Acaryochloris sp. CCMEE 5410: one gene and its partner. The protein of the gene in region 2 interacts with the protein of the main gene of each other region in a pairwise test. Links are inferred from orthologs where the notes say so. Each region holds a gene or a part of one and is shown on either strand. Other genes may lie near its edges.

Region 1 (6,494 bases), 380 kb from region 2 along the record:
TTGCTCAGTTGCTGCCTTGAGTTGAGCAGCTAGACGCTGCCGTTTCCAATCAACTACAGGTGATTTATATGCTAAAGCATGAGTAGTCTTTGACCAAGCGTATTCAAAAATCGTTCTAATTTGTACTTCAAAATAAACTTCGTAAAGTCTCTGGCTGGACGGGAGCATGTCACCTTTGCATTCCAATTAAGCCATTGAGGTAAGCACACCGATGTGCCAGCACTTGCGGGACATTACTTTCATTCCACTGCGCCCCTGAAATTTTGACTCTGCGACTAATCTGCTTGATAGCAGATTCAACAGCCCCAGACCCAATAGAGCAGATTTGCTCACTCTGGTAATAGTCATAATGACGATCCGATGCCGATGTTTGCGAACATAGTTGCAAAAGACTTGGGCCTGCTTTTCTTCAATGACTCAAATAGAGCCAAGGTTTCATCAACCTTCCCCTGCCATAAGAGCTGCTCAGCCTGGTGCAGACGTTTGAGGGACCCACCGACCTTATGAAGATTTTCCACCAGATGGTACCAGTCCAGAATCTCTCGCCGTTGCTCAGGTATGCTCAGCTGACGAATGATATTCCAAATGCCATCATGACCATCCCCTAAACAAGTCAGTGGAGAGGCTAACGGTTGCTGGTGAGTCCAGTCAATGAGCCGGGCATTATTGTGATAATCCGCGATGAGTCCCACATGCGTTGCCAGGGTTTTATAGTCTTTCCACTGACAAGGGTGTCCTAAAGGGGTGCGGATGCGCACTTTGCCACCATCTACACTCACTTCGGTTAAAGCTTCATGAGCCTGGGGGTAGGAAACCGTTGTTGATGCACCAATCGCTGCTGGGTTTTGGCTGGTACCTGAATCCCAGTTAAATAAGCCACATCTTTAGCAGTTTGAGCATAGGAGACATTGGCACTGATGCGCAAGCAACAATTCTCTAAATGAGGACTGATTTGACGATAGGGGGAAACGGCTAGATGCTGTGCCTGTTGAGTTGTAATGCTTAGAACGCCCAAGGTGCTTTTCAGGCGTCGGTTGCGGCCTGCTGCTGTGCCAGTAGCTGTGCGGATAAAAATGACCGAGTTCGGGACTGACATGGGTCTGAATTGCTGACGCACCGTCATCTCAATACCTTCTAGCGTCTTCAGGTTCTCTGGATCGCTTCTTCGTACAGTAATTGGGCTATCGCATCAAGATGGACTTTGAGTTGAGCTGCTTTTTCGGAGTTCATTGATGAAGACTTCTGGGCAACACTTGTATCCTGAACGATTTCAAAACAATCTGCAAAGGTGACATGCTCCCTGGCTGGACTCTATATGGGCAGGTTTTCTGAGCTTGCAATATGTTCTTGTTGAATCATATCTAAAAACATCAGCAGGTTTGTTTTGCTTTCCTTTATATCGTGTTTTATCTTCATCCAAAACAAATGACTCCGATATGAATTTAAGAACTGATGCTTCATCGCTAGGAAGGTTAACAACTATGGTGCAAGCATATAAGTCATTGATATCTTCCCATTTCGAATACATTCCAGTCTCTAACTTTTCAGATACGGATTCTCTTGACTTTATACGACCTTCAAACAAGAATTTATTTGCCTCACAGAATGGCCTTATAATACCTTTTGCCGTATCTTGAAGTCTTGATATTGTTGGCATATCATCTGAATACCGTAGTATTAAACATGAGGATAACATTATGTTTAATACTCCTTGATTATAGACTTCAGAATTCTAATTCTAGTAGTACGCGGACCACTATCATTGGATGCAGAACGAGCAGCTTTATAGTATTCCTCATAATCAGCTTGAGTAGATCTATGTTGTTCATCATCTATAGCGTCTGCGAAATCAAGCAAACAGTTGAGAAGTGAATTACTTTTTTCTAAGTTTTCACTTTTTAGTAAACCTGATACAGTTCCAAATAACGAATAAAAATCAGCTTGATTTTTGAATCTAGATTTTACTAAGCGCCCATCATTATCAAGTTCTACAATTGAATTAATAAATTTAATTGTGGTTTTGAATGCATCTTCGATATCTGTTTTCTCATCCCATTCTAAATCTCTTGCAGAGAACTCCTCGTCGAGACTTTGAGTAGAATGTCCCTTAGTTCCAATTTCAAGAAATAGTAACAAATGTGCAACAAACTCTACATCCTTCATTTGTTTCCTAGATTGAGCACTAATCTTAGGAAATCCTTCTGGCAAATTTCTAGACATCCATGAAGACATTTCCTCACATGAAGTTATGAAAAGGCCATCAAATTGAGCATGCCTCAACTCTTGATTGGAAAGTTTTGCTGTATTGCGGTTTATTCTGTCAAATATTTTATTGATAATGCCTTCATTATCTGTAGGCAAATACTCAACTGAAAACTGATATGACCAAATATCTTTCTTTATTCTTTTATCAAGTTCACTAAAATACTTTCCTCTTAGTTCGCTAGTTTGTGCTTTGTCTGAAACTGTGAATTGATCATTCACAAACTCAAAAATAGTTGTTAAGCGTTGTTTGCCATCAACAACATGATATTTGGCAAGACCCTCATCATTTATTTCTTCATATAAGAAGATTGCTGGGGCAGGATAATTTAGAAGTAAAGTATCAACAAAATAATCTTTAAACTCTTGATTCCAAACACTTCTTCTTTGATAAGGAGGAGTTAAATCAAGCAAATTGCGTTTGTGTATGTCATTAAACCAGGCAATTGTTTGAAAATTTTGTTTTCTATTCACTTTTTTACCTTGCTATATATAAAATCAGCTAAACAATATATTTTAGTCTGAAGATTTTTTCTGCTTGATAGTATTTCTAGTACTTATCAGGAAGATAATATCTAAGCAATAAATTAACATAAATAGTTATTTATCGATAGAAATAATCTAATAAATATTTTTACTTTGGGCACCATGAAGCTTTTAAGAGACTACAAAAAGAATATATTTTTATTTCACTCTAAATAATACTTAATTTCATAAAGCTATTAGCAGTTTATGAAAGCACGCAAACTTAAGCGAGTTATCGATAACAAGTTAAGACTGTTTATTCGAGTTCATTACTTTTTAATGCCAAAGAAAGCTATGTTAATGAATTAAATGGAATATTATTTTACTAAAAAATATAATCTCCATAATATTGAGTCCTGCTCAAGTATTTAGGGCATCCTCCTATCGACTAAAGACAAGGTGTAATGTAGCACCCCTTGAGAGTAAGGTGATGGGTCGTGCTACTTAGAGCCTGCTAACCAAAGAATGTTTAGGCCAGATATTCTCTAGAATAGTGAAGCAAACGCAGACCTTCAGGAGTAATAGTAGTGGAGTCCCGTTACAATCCCACCGAGATTGAACCCAAATGGCAAGCAAGCTGGGCCAAACAGGGGCTAGATGCAACTCCTGAAGACACCAGCAAACCCAAATTCTATGCCTTGTCCATGTTTCCCTACCCCTCGGGTAGCTTACACGTCGGTCATACCCGCAACTATGTAATCACCGACGTCATTGCCCGCCTCAAGCGGATGCAGGGCTACCGAGTTCTCCAGCCCATGGGTTGGGACGCCTTTGGCCTACCCGCTGAAAACGCTGCCATCGCTCGGGGCATTCATCCCGCCGAATGGACCTATGCCAATATGGCCCAAATGAAAAAGCAGCTAGAACCCCTAGGACTCTCCATTGACTGGAGCCGGGAAATTGCCACCTGCTCTCCTGACTACTATCGGTGGACCCAGTGGATCTTTCTGCAATTTCTGGATATGGGACTGGCCTACCAAAAAGAAGCTGCCGTTAACTGGGACCCGGTGGATCAGACCGTACTTGCTAACGAACAGGTGGATAATGAAGGCCGCTCTTGGCGATCCGGGGCCAAAGTGGAGCGCAAACTTCTGCGCCAGTGGTTTCTGAAAATTACCGACTATGCCGAAGAACTGCTTTCTGACTTAGATAAACTGACCGGCTGGCCTGAACGGGTCAAAACCATGCAGGCCAACTGGATTGGCAAATCCGTAGGGGCCTATCTGGAGTTCCCGATTGTAGGCATGGATGACAAGGTGGCCGTCTTTACCACCCGTCCTGATACGGTGTATGGAGTCACCTATGTGGTGCTGGCTCCAGAACATCCCCTCACCCCCCAAGTCACCAGCAAAGCCCAGAAAAAAGCGGTGGAGAAATTTATCGAGGCAGTGGGGGCCGAGAGCGAAATGGATCGCACAGCGGAGGACAAGCCCAAAAAAGGAATTCCCACAGGGGGTAAGGCGATCAATCCCTTTACGGGGGAAGAAATTCCCATTTGGATTGCTGACTATGTGCTGTATGAGTATGGAACAGGTGCGGTAATGGGGGTTCCTGCCCACGACACCCGAGACTTTGTGTTTGCAAAGCAGAATAAGCTACCGATTCAAACGGTGATTGTGCCGGAAGGTGGCGATGCGGAGACGCCCCTAGAAGCTGCCTATACGGAACCGGGACTGATGGTCAACTCCGGTGAATTTGACGGCAAAGTCTCCACCGAAGGCAAGCAGGCCATTATTGCCAAAGCTGAGACCAAAGGCTGGGGCAAGGCCAGGGTCCAGTATCGTCTGCGGGACTGGCTGATTTCCCGCCAACGCTATTGGGGCGTACCAATTCCGGTGATTCACTGTCCCAATTGCGGAGCCGTTCCGGTTCCCGAAGCCGATCTGCCTGTGGAACTGCCCGAAGATGTGGAGTTCTCGGCTCAAGGGGGATCGCCATTAGCCAAGTTGGAGTCTTGGGTGAATGTGGCTTGTCCCAATTGCGGGGCGGATGCCAAACGGGAAACCGATACCATGGATACCTTTATCGATTCCTCTTGGTATTTCCTCCGCTATCCTGATGCCAAAAATGACAAGGCCGTTTTTGATTCAGCCAAAACCAATGATTGGCTACCCGTGGATCAATATGTAGGTGGGATTGAGCATGCGATTTTGCACCTGCTGTATTCGCGATTTTTTACGAAAGTGATGCGCGATCGCAAACTTCTCAATTTCGACGAACCCTTCCAAAAGCTGCTCACCCAAGGGATGGTGCAAGCCCTCACCTATAAAAATCCAGAGACAGGCAAGTATATTGCACCTATTAATGTTGATGCTGACGATCCGAAGGATCCAGAAACCGGTGCCCCCTTGGAAGCCTTTTACGAAAAGATGTCCAAGTCTAAATACAATGGTGTCCCCCCAGAAGAGGTCACCAATAAGTATGGAGCCGACACCGCTCGTCTGTTTACCTTATTTAAGGCTCCTCCTGAAAAAGATCTGGAGTGGGAAGGCGCGGATGTGGAGGGTCAATTCCGGTTTCTGAATCGGGTCTGGCGACTGGTGAGCGAACATGCCGCCCAAGCCAAGGGCAAGAAAGCGAAGGTGAATAAAGCCAAGCTCTCGAAAACGGAGAAGGAGCTACGACGGTCTGTTCATATTGCCATCAAAGAAACCAGCGAAGATTTAGACGGCGATTATCAGTTCAATACCGCCGTATCTGAGTTGATGAAGCTGAGCAATGCCCTCAGTGATTCCAAGGAGAAAGCCTCTCCCGTCTATGCCGAAGGCGTGGAAACCTTGCTGCTGCTGCTCACTCCCTTTGCTCCCCATATCAGTGAAGAGCTATGGGAGAACCTAGGGCATTCCGATTCGATTCTGGGTCAGGCTTGGCCCCAGGTGGATAAAGAAGCCCTAGTGGCCGATGAGATTACCTTAGTGATTCAGATTATGGGTAAAACCCGAGGCACCATTCAAGTTCCGGCTGGCTCTAGCCGGGAAGACTTGGAACAGCTTGCCCGCGAGTCGGAAGTGGCCCAGCGGTATATTGCTGGCAAGGAAGTGAAAAAGGTAATTGTCGTTCCAGGCAAGCTGGTGAACTTTGTGGTTCCTAAATAGTGCGGGCCTTTAGGCTAGGGCCTCCAAGGACTGGGCGATATCCTCAAACACTGGGGTGGAATTCATAATAAAGGTGTGAATGGCAGGCACGGTCACTACTTTGTGTCCGTCACTGGCTTCTGCCACCGTGAGAATGCCATCGTTTAATTCATTGCCAAAGGGGAGCCACGATGCCCTAGGTCCGCCCGTGCCAACATAGATTTTGGTATGGGGTGGTAGGGTTAATTGGTTGATAAAACGAGCTTGGGCCAGTAACTGTCCCATTTCTCCTGTGAGCAGTCGATAAAGGCCGACTTTGGAGAAGAATTTTGCGGCTTGACAGGCCATCATCGGTGGGGCAAGGAAGAAGCAGGCTGCGGGTGGATGGGAGCTGAGCTGGGGATAGGCACTGCGGATAATGATGGTGCCGAGGGAATGACCCAGCAGGGCATAGGGTTGAAAACCGATTTGGGCTTGAATCAGTTGCACTAAGCGGTCTGTGACGGTTTGCAAGGATTCTAAGGTGGGGGAATAGCCAAATAGGTGGGGAGTATGGCCCAGCTTGCGGAGTCGGTGCTGTAAGTACAGCATGGACAGGGGTGTGCGGCCCATGCCGTGAATCAACACTACGTT
Region 2 (8,577 bases):
GTTTCGCAAGTCATTATTGCCCATAAAGCAGTGGATGGGACCATTGAGAATTTTTCGACCGTCATGCGAGATATTCGCGATCGCAAAGCGGCAGAAGCCAATCTTCGCGCCAGCGAGCAACGATTCCGACGCGCCATCGAAGATGCGCCTTTCCCGATCATGATTCACGCCGAAGACGGAGAGATTCTGCAGATTAGCTCTACATGGACCGAGTTAACTGGTTATACCCTCGCCGACATCCCCACGACAGCGGACTGGACCCAGCGGGCCTATGGACCAGATGCTATCCGTATTCTCGAAGAAGTCATAGTATCCAAATATAGCCGAACCAAGCGTTGGGATGAAGGGGTGTTTGTTATTCGCAAACAGGATGGCGACTACTGTTTTTGGCAGTTTAGCTCTGCCCCCTTGGGAACTTCACCGGATGGACGTCGCTTAGTCGTTTCCATGGCCGTTGATGTCACTCAACGACGACAAGCTGAAGATGATCTGGAACAAGCCAATCAACAACTGGAAGAGTATTCCCAAACCCTAAAGCAGAAAGTAGAAGAACGTACCATTGCCCTCCAAGCCGCCAAAGAACAGGTTGAGAAAGCCAATGAGTACGAACAGGCACTCAACCGGATCACCAAAGACATTCGCCAAAGCCTCAACCTCAACGATATTTTTGCCACCACAACCCAAGCCGTCAGGCCCATTCTGGGGTGTGAACGGGTAACGGTTTACAAATTTGATGTGTATTGGGGCGGAAAGTTTATTTTCGAGTCGAAACAAGAGACGCTAGAACCGTTAGTTTTTAGCTCTCGTCAAGCCGAGTGGAATGATTCCTTCCTTGTGAATGAAGAAGGGAATCCCTGTGTCTTTAACACCACTTACCAGGTTGATGATATCTACGAGAAAGATCTGTCCCCCTGTCACCTTGAGGTTCTGGAGCGATTTAATATCAGAGCCTACCTGGTAGTCCCAATTTATGTCGGCCAGAAGCTCTGGGGGTTACTGGCGGCCTACAATCATTCCCAACCCCGAGCATGGCAGCCCGGTGAGGTCAGGCTATTTGAACAGGTCTGCAGTCATTTAGGCGTTGCCCTCAAGCAAGCAGAGCTACTATCAGCCATGGCTGAGTCCAAAGAAAAAGCCGATGCGGCGAACGAAGCCAAAAGCCTTTTTCTCGCCAATATGAGTCACGAACTCCGTACGCCCCTCAATGGCATTCTGGGTTATGCCCAAATCCTGCGCCGCTCAGAATCCCTATCGAATAAAGAACGGGAAGGGATAGACACCATTTATCAGTGTGGTTCCCACCTGCTGAACCTGATTAATGACATTCTGGACATTTCTAAGATCGAGGCGCTCAAACTGGAGTTGACCCCTAAAGCAGTCAATCTGCCTCACCTCTTACAGACTGTCGTCGAAATGTGCAAAGTTAAGGCTGATCAAAAGGGGATTCAATTTCACTATCAACCCAGTTCCCAGCTTCCTCAGCAGGTTGAGGTGGATGACAAGCGCTTGCAACAGGTTCTGCTCAATCTATTGGGGAATGCTGTCAAATTTACGGATCATGGCTCGGTGGCCTTTATCGTCGATGTCGCCCCCCTTTCGGAACAGCAGGTTTCCATCTCTTTCCGGGTTATCGATACAGGGGTAGGCATTGCTGAGCAAGATTTGGTCAAACTTTTCCAGTCCTTCGAACAGGTCGGTGATCAACATAAACAAGCTGAAGGGACGGGCTTGGGACTGGCCATTAGTCAGCGTATTGTCCGGCTGATGGTCAGTGAAATTCATGTCACCAGTCAGCCTCAACAAGGCAGCGAATTTTCCTTTACGGTTAATCTTCCCCTAGCGGAGCAGGGGAAGATTAACAGCAGAGTAATCCTGTGATTGTTGATTACCAAGGAAAACGGCGACAAGTGTTGGTCATCGACGATCGATGGGAAAATCGAGTCGTCCTGTCGACGTTGTTAGAATTGGTGGGCTTTACTGTCTTTGAGGCAGAGCAGGGACAGGCTGGACTCGACATTCTGAATCAGGGAACCCCCGATCTAGTCATTACTGATCTGATCATGCCAGGCATAGATGGTTATGATTTTTTAGCTACCGTTCGCCAATCTGAACCCATCAAAACGATAAAGATGATTGCGACGTCGGCAACGATTAACCAAAATGTACAGAACAGAGCATTTAAGGCGGGTTGTGATGCTTTTCTACCAAAGCCCATTGATGCACAGAATTTGTATCACACGATTGCTGAACTGCTGCAGTTGGAGTGGATTTATGAAGCTTTACCCGAGGGACAAACATCTAAACAGACTGGGTTGACCACTCCGAGTACTGATATCATTGTGCCGCCTCCGGAGAAGCTGACTGTTTTGCTGGAATATGCTGCCAGTGGTTTTGTCAAAGACTTGCGCGAACAACTCGATCAGCTGGTTGCAGCTGACACCCAGTATGCTGCATTTGCCCAACCGCTCATAATTTTATCCAAACAATTCAAGATTGAAGAGATCGAAGGGATACTTAGAGATTATTTAGGTCAATCAGACTCCAATTGATACGTTATCAACAGAGCCATCTGGGATTTGAGGATAAGCCCGTTCTGTCTCAATTTCTACTGTAATAGTGCCAGGAGATCGGCTTCCGATAGTTGGTTAATGCCTAATGATTGTGCTTTTGTAAGTTTAGAGCCAGCATCTGCACCAACCACCACATAGGATGTATTTTTACTCACAGATCCGGTGACTTTGCCCCCTGCATCTTGGATCATCTGTTTGGCCTGATCGCGTTTCAAGGTCGGCAATGTTCCGGTAATCACAAAGGTTTTCCCCAATAAGGTTTGAGGCTGAGTCGGCTCAGATACGATGGCCTCAAACTGCAGACCCGCTGCCTGTAGGCGTTGAATCAGGGTCTGGTTCGTGGGGGTTTTAAACCATTCATAAACAGATTGGGCAATTTCAGGACCAATCCCGTGGATGGTTGCAATTGCATCGCCGTCCACGGCCATTAATGCGTCTACCGTCGGATAGTTTTCGGTTAGTAATTGAGCGTTGACACTGCCCACATGCCGAATCCCCAATCCGTAGAGGACTCGATGCCAGGGCTGCTGTTTGGAGGTTGCGATCGCACTCACAATCTTCCGAGCCAGTTTCGTCCCCATCCGATCCAAGTCCATTAGTTTGTCTTCATTCAGTTCATATAAATCAGCCACAGACTGAACCATTTGGGAATCGGCCAACTGACCGACAATCTTTTCCCCTAAGCCATCAATATCTAAAGCCCCTCGGCTGACCCAGTGAATCAGCGATCCGCGCAAGATGGCAGGGCAAGAGGCATTGACACAGCGGGTCACCGCTTCCGATTCGAGCTGCACGGCAGGCTGTCCACAGCTCGGACATTCTGTGGGCATCTGGTAGGGCTGAGCACCTGCAGGCCGCAGCTCAGGCAAAACCCGCAACACTTCAGGAATAATTTCTCCGGCTTTGCGGACGACGACCGTATCGCCAATATGGATGTCGAGTTCCGAGATGCGATCGCGATTATGTAGCGTGGCTCGAGAGACTGTTGTCCCCGCTAACTGGACAGGTTTAAATTCAGCCACGGGGGTAAGGGCGCCAGTCCGTCCGACATTAACCGTAATCTGTTCGATGCGAGTGGCCGCTTCTTCCGGTGGATACTTCCAGGCAATCGCCCAGCGGGGAAACTTCTGGGTAAATCCCAGTTCGTCCTGTACCCCTAAATCATCCAGCTTAATCACCACTCCATCGGTCAAATAGGGCAGATCGAGCCGCTTTAAGGACCAGTCATCATAGTAAGTCTGCACCTCTGCCAGACTTCCGCACTGGCGTCGATTGGGATTAACCCGAAAACCGAGCTGTTTCAGGGTTTCTAAGGCTTGCCATTGGGTTTGGGGAAGGGCCAAATCATCCGTGGGGCCAGAAATATGGATCGTATAGGCGAAGAAATCCAACTTGCGTTCAGCCACCACTTTAGAGTCAAGCTGACGGAGGGTACCAGCGGCGGCATTGCGGGGATTGGCAAACTCGGCTTCTCCTGCCTGGATGCGATCGCGGTTGATTTGCTCAAATACTTGTAGCCCCAAAAACGCTTCCCCTCTCACCTCTAGCCATTCGGGGGGATGTTCAATATTCAAGCGCAGGGGAATGGAGCGGATCGTTCTCACATTTTGGGTAATCTCTTCTCCCTTGGTGCCATCGCCTCGGGTAGTGCCCCGCACCAATAGCCCATTTTCATAGGTCAAGGCCAACGCCGATCCATCGATTTTGAGTTCGGTCACATACCCCGGCTCTTGGCTGAGGTTGGGGACTAATTTATGCCAGCGCTCATCCCAGGTGTCCATATCACCTCGGTCAAAAGCATTTTCCAAACTATAAAGGGGAATCCGATGCTGAACCGACACAAACTGAGTGGCAGGACGTTCTCCCACCCGCTGGGTGGGGCTATCAGTCGTAATCAGTTGGGGATACTGGGCCTCCAAATCCACCAGCTCGTGATAAAGCTGGTCATAAATGGCATCTTCCATGATGGGAGCATCCAACCCGTAGTAGGCATAGCTTGCTTTCTGCAGCAACTGTCGCAGCTCTTGCACCCGTGCTTGATCTGAAGAGGATACTGTGTTCACAGTCCACAAAATCTCCCAAAGTATTAGGTCGGCAATTTCATCTCAGTTAGAGATATCCAGAAGCTAGGGTATATCCCACTCTGGTTTAGAAGTAAAAAAATGAACAATCACTGAAGGAATGGATTGATCGAAATCGGTGTTTTTTGCAGCTTGGCCCCGGTAGGAGGGACAAAGCGAAAGGCGTCGGCAGGAACTGCAAGGGGATTGGTGTATTGAATCACCTTCTCCTGAATATTGAAGTCCAAGGTTTGGGGATTCTGACTGGCCATTTGCAAGTACTTAATTTCAGAGGTCAACTCATCTATAAAGGCCTGCAGCTGATAGCCTTTCGTTTGATCCAAATAGGAGTAGGTGGTGTATTGAGCCCCCTCTAACCGTTGGGTATCAGACTTGAGTCCAGCCTTATCCGGTGCAAACTTAGATTCCAAAATCTCCACCAGCTTGTCTTCTGGCACATTCACCAACAAGGCAATATTGTCTTTCCCAGCGCTATTACGGATGGTTGAAAACAACCGAGACAGCATACCCGAGAGAAAGTTATCATTGGCATCTTGGAACTGTTGATAGTCACGAACCGAGTAAACATTTTTACTGAGATCGTGGGTCCAAACGTGTTGACCGTCTGAGACTAACAGATATTCTCTCCCCACTTCCCCCGTTTGGTCCCTAAAGCTAATCTTGGTTCTGAACCGGTTAGGCTCTTCTGAAATGGTTTGGATTTGAGCCACTGAAACGAGATCTGCCCCAGGCGTTTTAGCCTCCAGGGTCAATTCTGATTGGAGCAAATAACGATCGTTGGCTAAGAACTGGCGCATGGCCCGAACAAGCAGGCCATAGTCAACCGTTTTCTCTGCTGGATGGACAAAGGGTTGGGCAACGGGTGTCAAAAGAGGGGAATGAGACCGGGACCAAGCAGGTTGAACCAGCAATCCCACCATAAAAGCTGACAACAAGCAAACCTGACGCTGATAGCCAAAAAGTTTCGTCATATCCATCAACCACCTACGCCAGCTATCACCTACCGTTCTAGCCTGGATTTTTTGCCGTAGCCAGTCGGGCTTTGGCATAGGATGCCCTATTGCTACCCTGCTTTTTTCAGGGGTTGACGATTCTTTTGGGTGCGAATTTGCTGTCGTATATCGGAATAAGCATAGGCTCTGCCGTCCCCCTGCTTCTGCATATGCCTGATCACAAATTCTTGATTGTCCAGGTAGGCCCCAACGCCAAATTGTTCAGCTGCATTTTTAAAGGCATCAGCAATCGCTCGTTCAATGGGTGTGCCATAGGTTTGCTTTTCGGGATAAGCTTTGTCGTTTCCCACACCTTCTCGGGTTAATCCCTCTAGGGTGAGCTGACAACGCACCACCACATATTCCCCAACGATCACAGGATCGCTATAGGAAACGGACCAGTCTGGACAAACCTCATTGAGTCGTTTGCGAATTCGCTGCCAAGGGATAAAGAACCACTTACCGCCTCCTGGCAGAGTTCGATCTTGATGCTCTGCGGCGGGGAAGGGAGCTTTGAGTTGGTCTAGAAGTTCAGTCTTCATGACTTCGATAGCTTTATAGTATAATTGTACTATATTATACCCATATAAATACAGTGACAATAAGCAAAATACCGAAACCATTTATCAGTCTTTGGTCGATGATTCCTTAAGGTTTATTGCAGAATCCACTGAAACCCTTTTTGTTGTGTGAACCTGAAGATTAGTAAATTTAAGTCAAAAAAGCTTAAGAAGCCTGACAAATGGAACAACAGCAAAAACAAACAGTGGTGGTTACCGGAGCGTCTTCAGGCGTCGGTTTATATGCAGCTAAAGCCTTAGCCCTCACCGGTAAGTGGCACGTGATTATGGCGTGCCGCAATTTTCTGAAGGCAGAAACGGCTGCCCAATCTGTAGGCATTCCCCGCGACAGCTACACTGTCATCCATCTTGATCTGGCTTGCTTTGAGAGCATTCACCGATTTGTAAAAGACTTTCGGGAAATGGGCCGTTCTTTAGATGCTCTCGTCTGTAACGCAGCTATCTATATGCCCCTGCTTAAGAAGCCGCTGCATACAGCAGAAGGGTATGAGCTAAACGTAGGTACCAACCATTTGGGGCATTTCCTGCTCTGTAATCTGATGCTGGAAGATTTAATGCGGTCTGGGTATGATCAGCGCCGTCTGATTATCCTCGGAACCGTAACCGCCAATCCCAAAGAGCTGGGCGGCAAAATCCCCATTCCTGCACCGCCTGATTTGGGCGATATGAGAGGTCTGGAAGCTGGCTTCAAAGCGCCTGTCTCCATGATTAATGGCAAGAAATTTAAGCCCGGTAAGGCCTATAAGGACAGCAAACTTTGCAACATGCTGACCATGCGTGAACTCCATCGTCGTTATCATGATTCTACGGGAATTACCTTTAGCGCCCTCTATCCTGGATGTGTGGCGACCACAGGATTATTCCGCGATCATTTCTCTCTCTTTAGATTCCTATTTCCAAAGTTCCAGCGCTTTATCACCGGTGGCTTTGTCACGGAAGAACTAGCTGGCACCCGAGTGGCCCAGGTCGTTTCTGATCCACTTTTCGGCAAGTCTGGTGTGTACTGGAGCTGGGGGAATCGCCAGAAGGAAGGTCGCCCCTCCTTTGAGCAAGAGATGTCTAACGAGTCTTTAGATGATGCTAAAGCACAACGACTTTGGGACTTGAGTGAAGGTCTGGTGGGTCTCTCCAGCCAAGATACCTCCATGCCCCAGATGAGTACCTCTCACTAATTCAGATCTACTTTGGCATCAAAAACAGAGCGCCGCGGAATCCCACGGCGCTCTTCCGATTTAAACCAGACGAATGGCCTAATGAATCAGACTTACAGTTTAAATTAACCCAGGACAACAGAACTCAGAAACGCAGCTCCCATACCGCTCAGGATAAATCCGGCAAATCTTAAATTCAACAAACCTTGGCTCTGATTCTTTTTCTGAATGGCTTTACCCATGGTCCAGGCCACTAGACTAATTACTAGCTGAATGGAGACAAACCCGAGCAAGTAGGACAGGGTAGGCGTCATCTCCGCACCAACAATGGCTTCACCATAGGCATAGCCATGAAACACACCTGCAGCTGCACCCAGCAGCGATATCAACCAAATATTAGTTTGTAATCCTCGGGCTAAGACTAAGCCAAATGCTAGGACTGAAGCGGAAATAAACAATTCAGGAGCAGGCAAATCGAGGGCCTGTAAATGGATGCCTGTGCCTGCTAGGGACCCTAGTACAAATACTATCGGTACCAGCACCCCTTTGCGCATCAAGGCCGCCACCAGGCCAGCAGCAATCACAAAGGCCAGATGATCCATGCCAATCACGGGATGTCCCATCCCAGACATAAACCCTTCAAAGGCATTGGCTGGTAACCGCCCACCCAAAGGATGATGGGCGAAAACCGGGGAAGAACAGGTCAGTAAGGTGAGGATCCCTAGGGTAATGCCCAGTCCTAGCCGACGGCTAGTGAAGGGGCTGCGGGATCGGGTGGAAATGGTCATCGATTGGCTTTCCTCAGATAGATGATGCAACTTCAATAGGGGGCTATCCCTTACAATCCAACAGTTGGGCCAGTTGGGCCTCTAGTTCACCAGCAGCAATGACCCCAGACTCAACGGCTACTTTTTCTAAAGCGGTTAACCAACATTGATAATAGTCCCATTCCGGATCATCTAGGGAATGGGTGGTTTCCCACTCATCGATGGTCTCGATTAAGGTTTGGCGGAAGGCTTCCCATTCAAAATGCCCCTGTTTTGAGAGGGCAATGGCGACCCCAAAGGCCAGCTTTTCCCAATCCCGTGCGAAATGAAGGTGACCGTCTTGGCGGGGAGGAGCTTCTTCGGGCGACCCCATCAAACTGGTTGCGGCAAAATGCTCAAACTGGGTAAACATGACTGTCATCCTCCTCCTAGACT

Evidence for each region.
Region 1: the proteins of ligA (region 2) and leuS interact in binary tests that used the Escherichia coli proteins (3 or more experiments, as listed by UniProt). The link is inferred for Acaryochloris sp. CCMEE 5410 from one-to-one orthologs.

What each region holds. Positions count from the first base shown.
Region 1 is NZ_AFEJ02000002.1:983,160-989,653, forward strand. What follows is about bases 2,939-6,098. They hold leuS (leucine--tRNA ligase), read left to right. Parts: upstream 2,939-3,314; coding sequence 3,315-5,882; downstream 5,883-6,098. Other genes in these bases: ON05_RS25400 (triacylglycerol lipase), read right to left, coding at 5,892-6,098. Outside these bases: ON05_RS25375 (hypothetical protein), read right to left, coding at 1-168; ON05_RS25385 (hypothetical protein), read right to left, coding at 1,271-1,657; ON05_RS25390 (DUF262 domain-containing protein), read right to left, coding at 1,702-2,736; more of ON05_RS25400, read right to left, coding at 6,099-6,494.
Region 2 is NZ_AFEJ02000002.1:606,525-615,101, forward strand. The notes cover bases 2,120-5,112. They hold ligA (NAD-dependent DNA ligase LigA), read right to left. Parts: upstream 4,634-5,112; coding sequence 2,606-4,633; downstream 2,120-2,605. Other genes in these bases: ON05_RS23595 (response regulator), read left to right, coding at 2,120-2,549; ON05_RS23605 (hypothetical protein), read right to left, coding at 4,741-5,112. Also shown: ON05_RS23590 (PAS domain S-box protein), read left to right, coding at 1-1,878; more of ON05_RS23595, read left to right, coding at 1,875-2,119; more of ON05_RS23605, read right to left, coding at 5,113-5,700; ON05_RS23610 (Rad52/Rad22 family DNA repair protein), read right to left, coding at 5,715-6,185; ON05_RS23615 (protochlorophyllide reductase), read left to right, coding at 6,386-7,396; ON05_RS23620 (HupE/UreJ family protein), read right to left, coding at 7,501-8,163; ON05_RS23625 (nitrile hydratase accessory protein), read right to left, coding at 8,207-8,554; nthA (nitrile hydratase subunit alpha), read right to left, coding at 8,571-8,577. UniProt on the Escherichia coli protein: DNA ligase that catalyzes the formation of phosphodiester linkages between 5'-phosphoryl and 3'-hydroxyl groups in double-stranded DNA using NAD as a coenzyme and as the energy source for the reaction.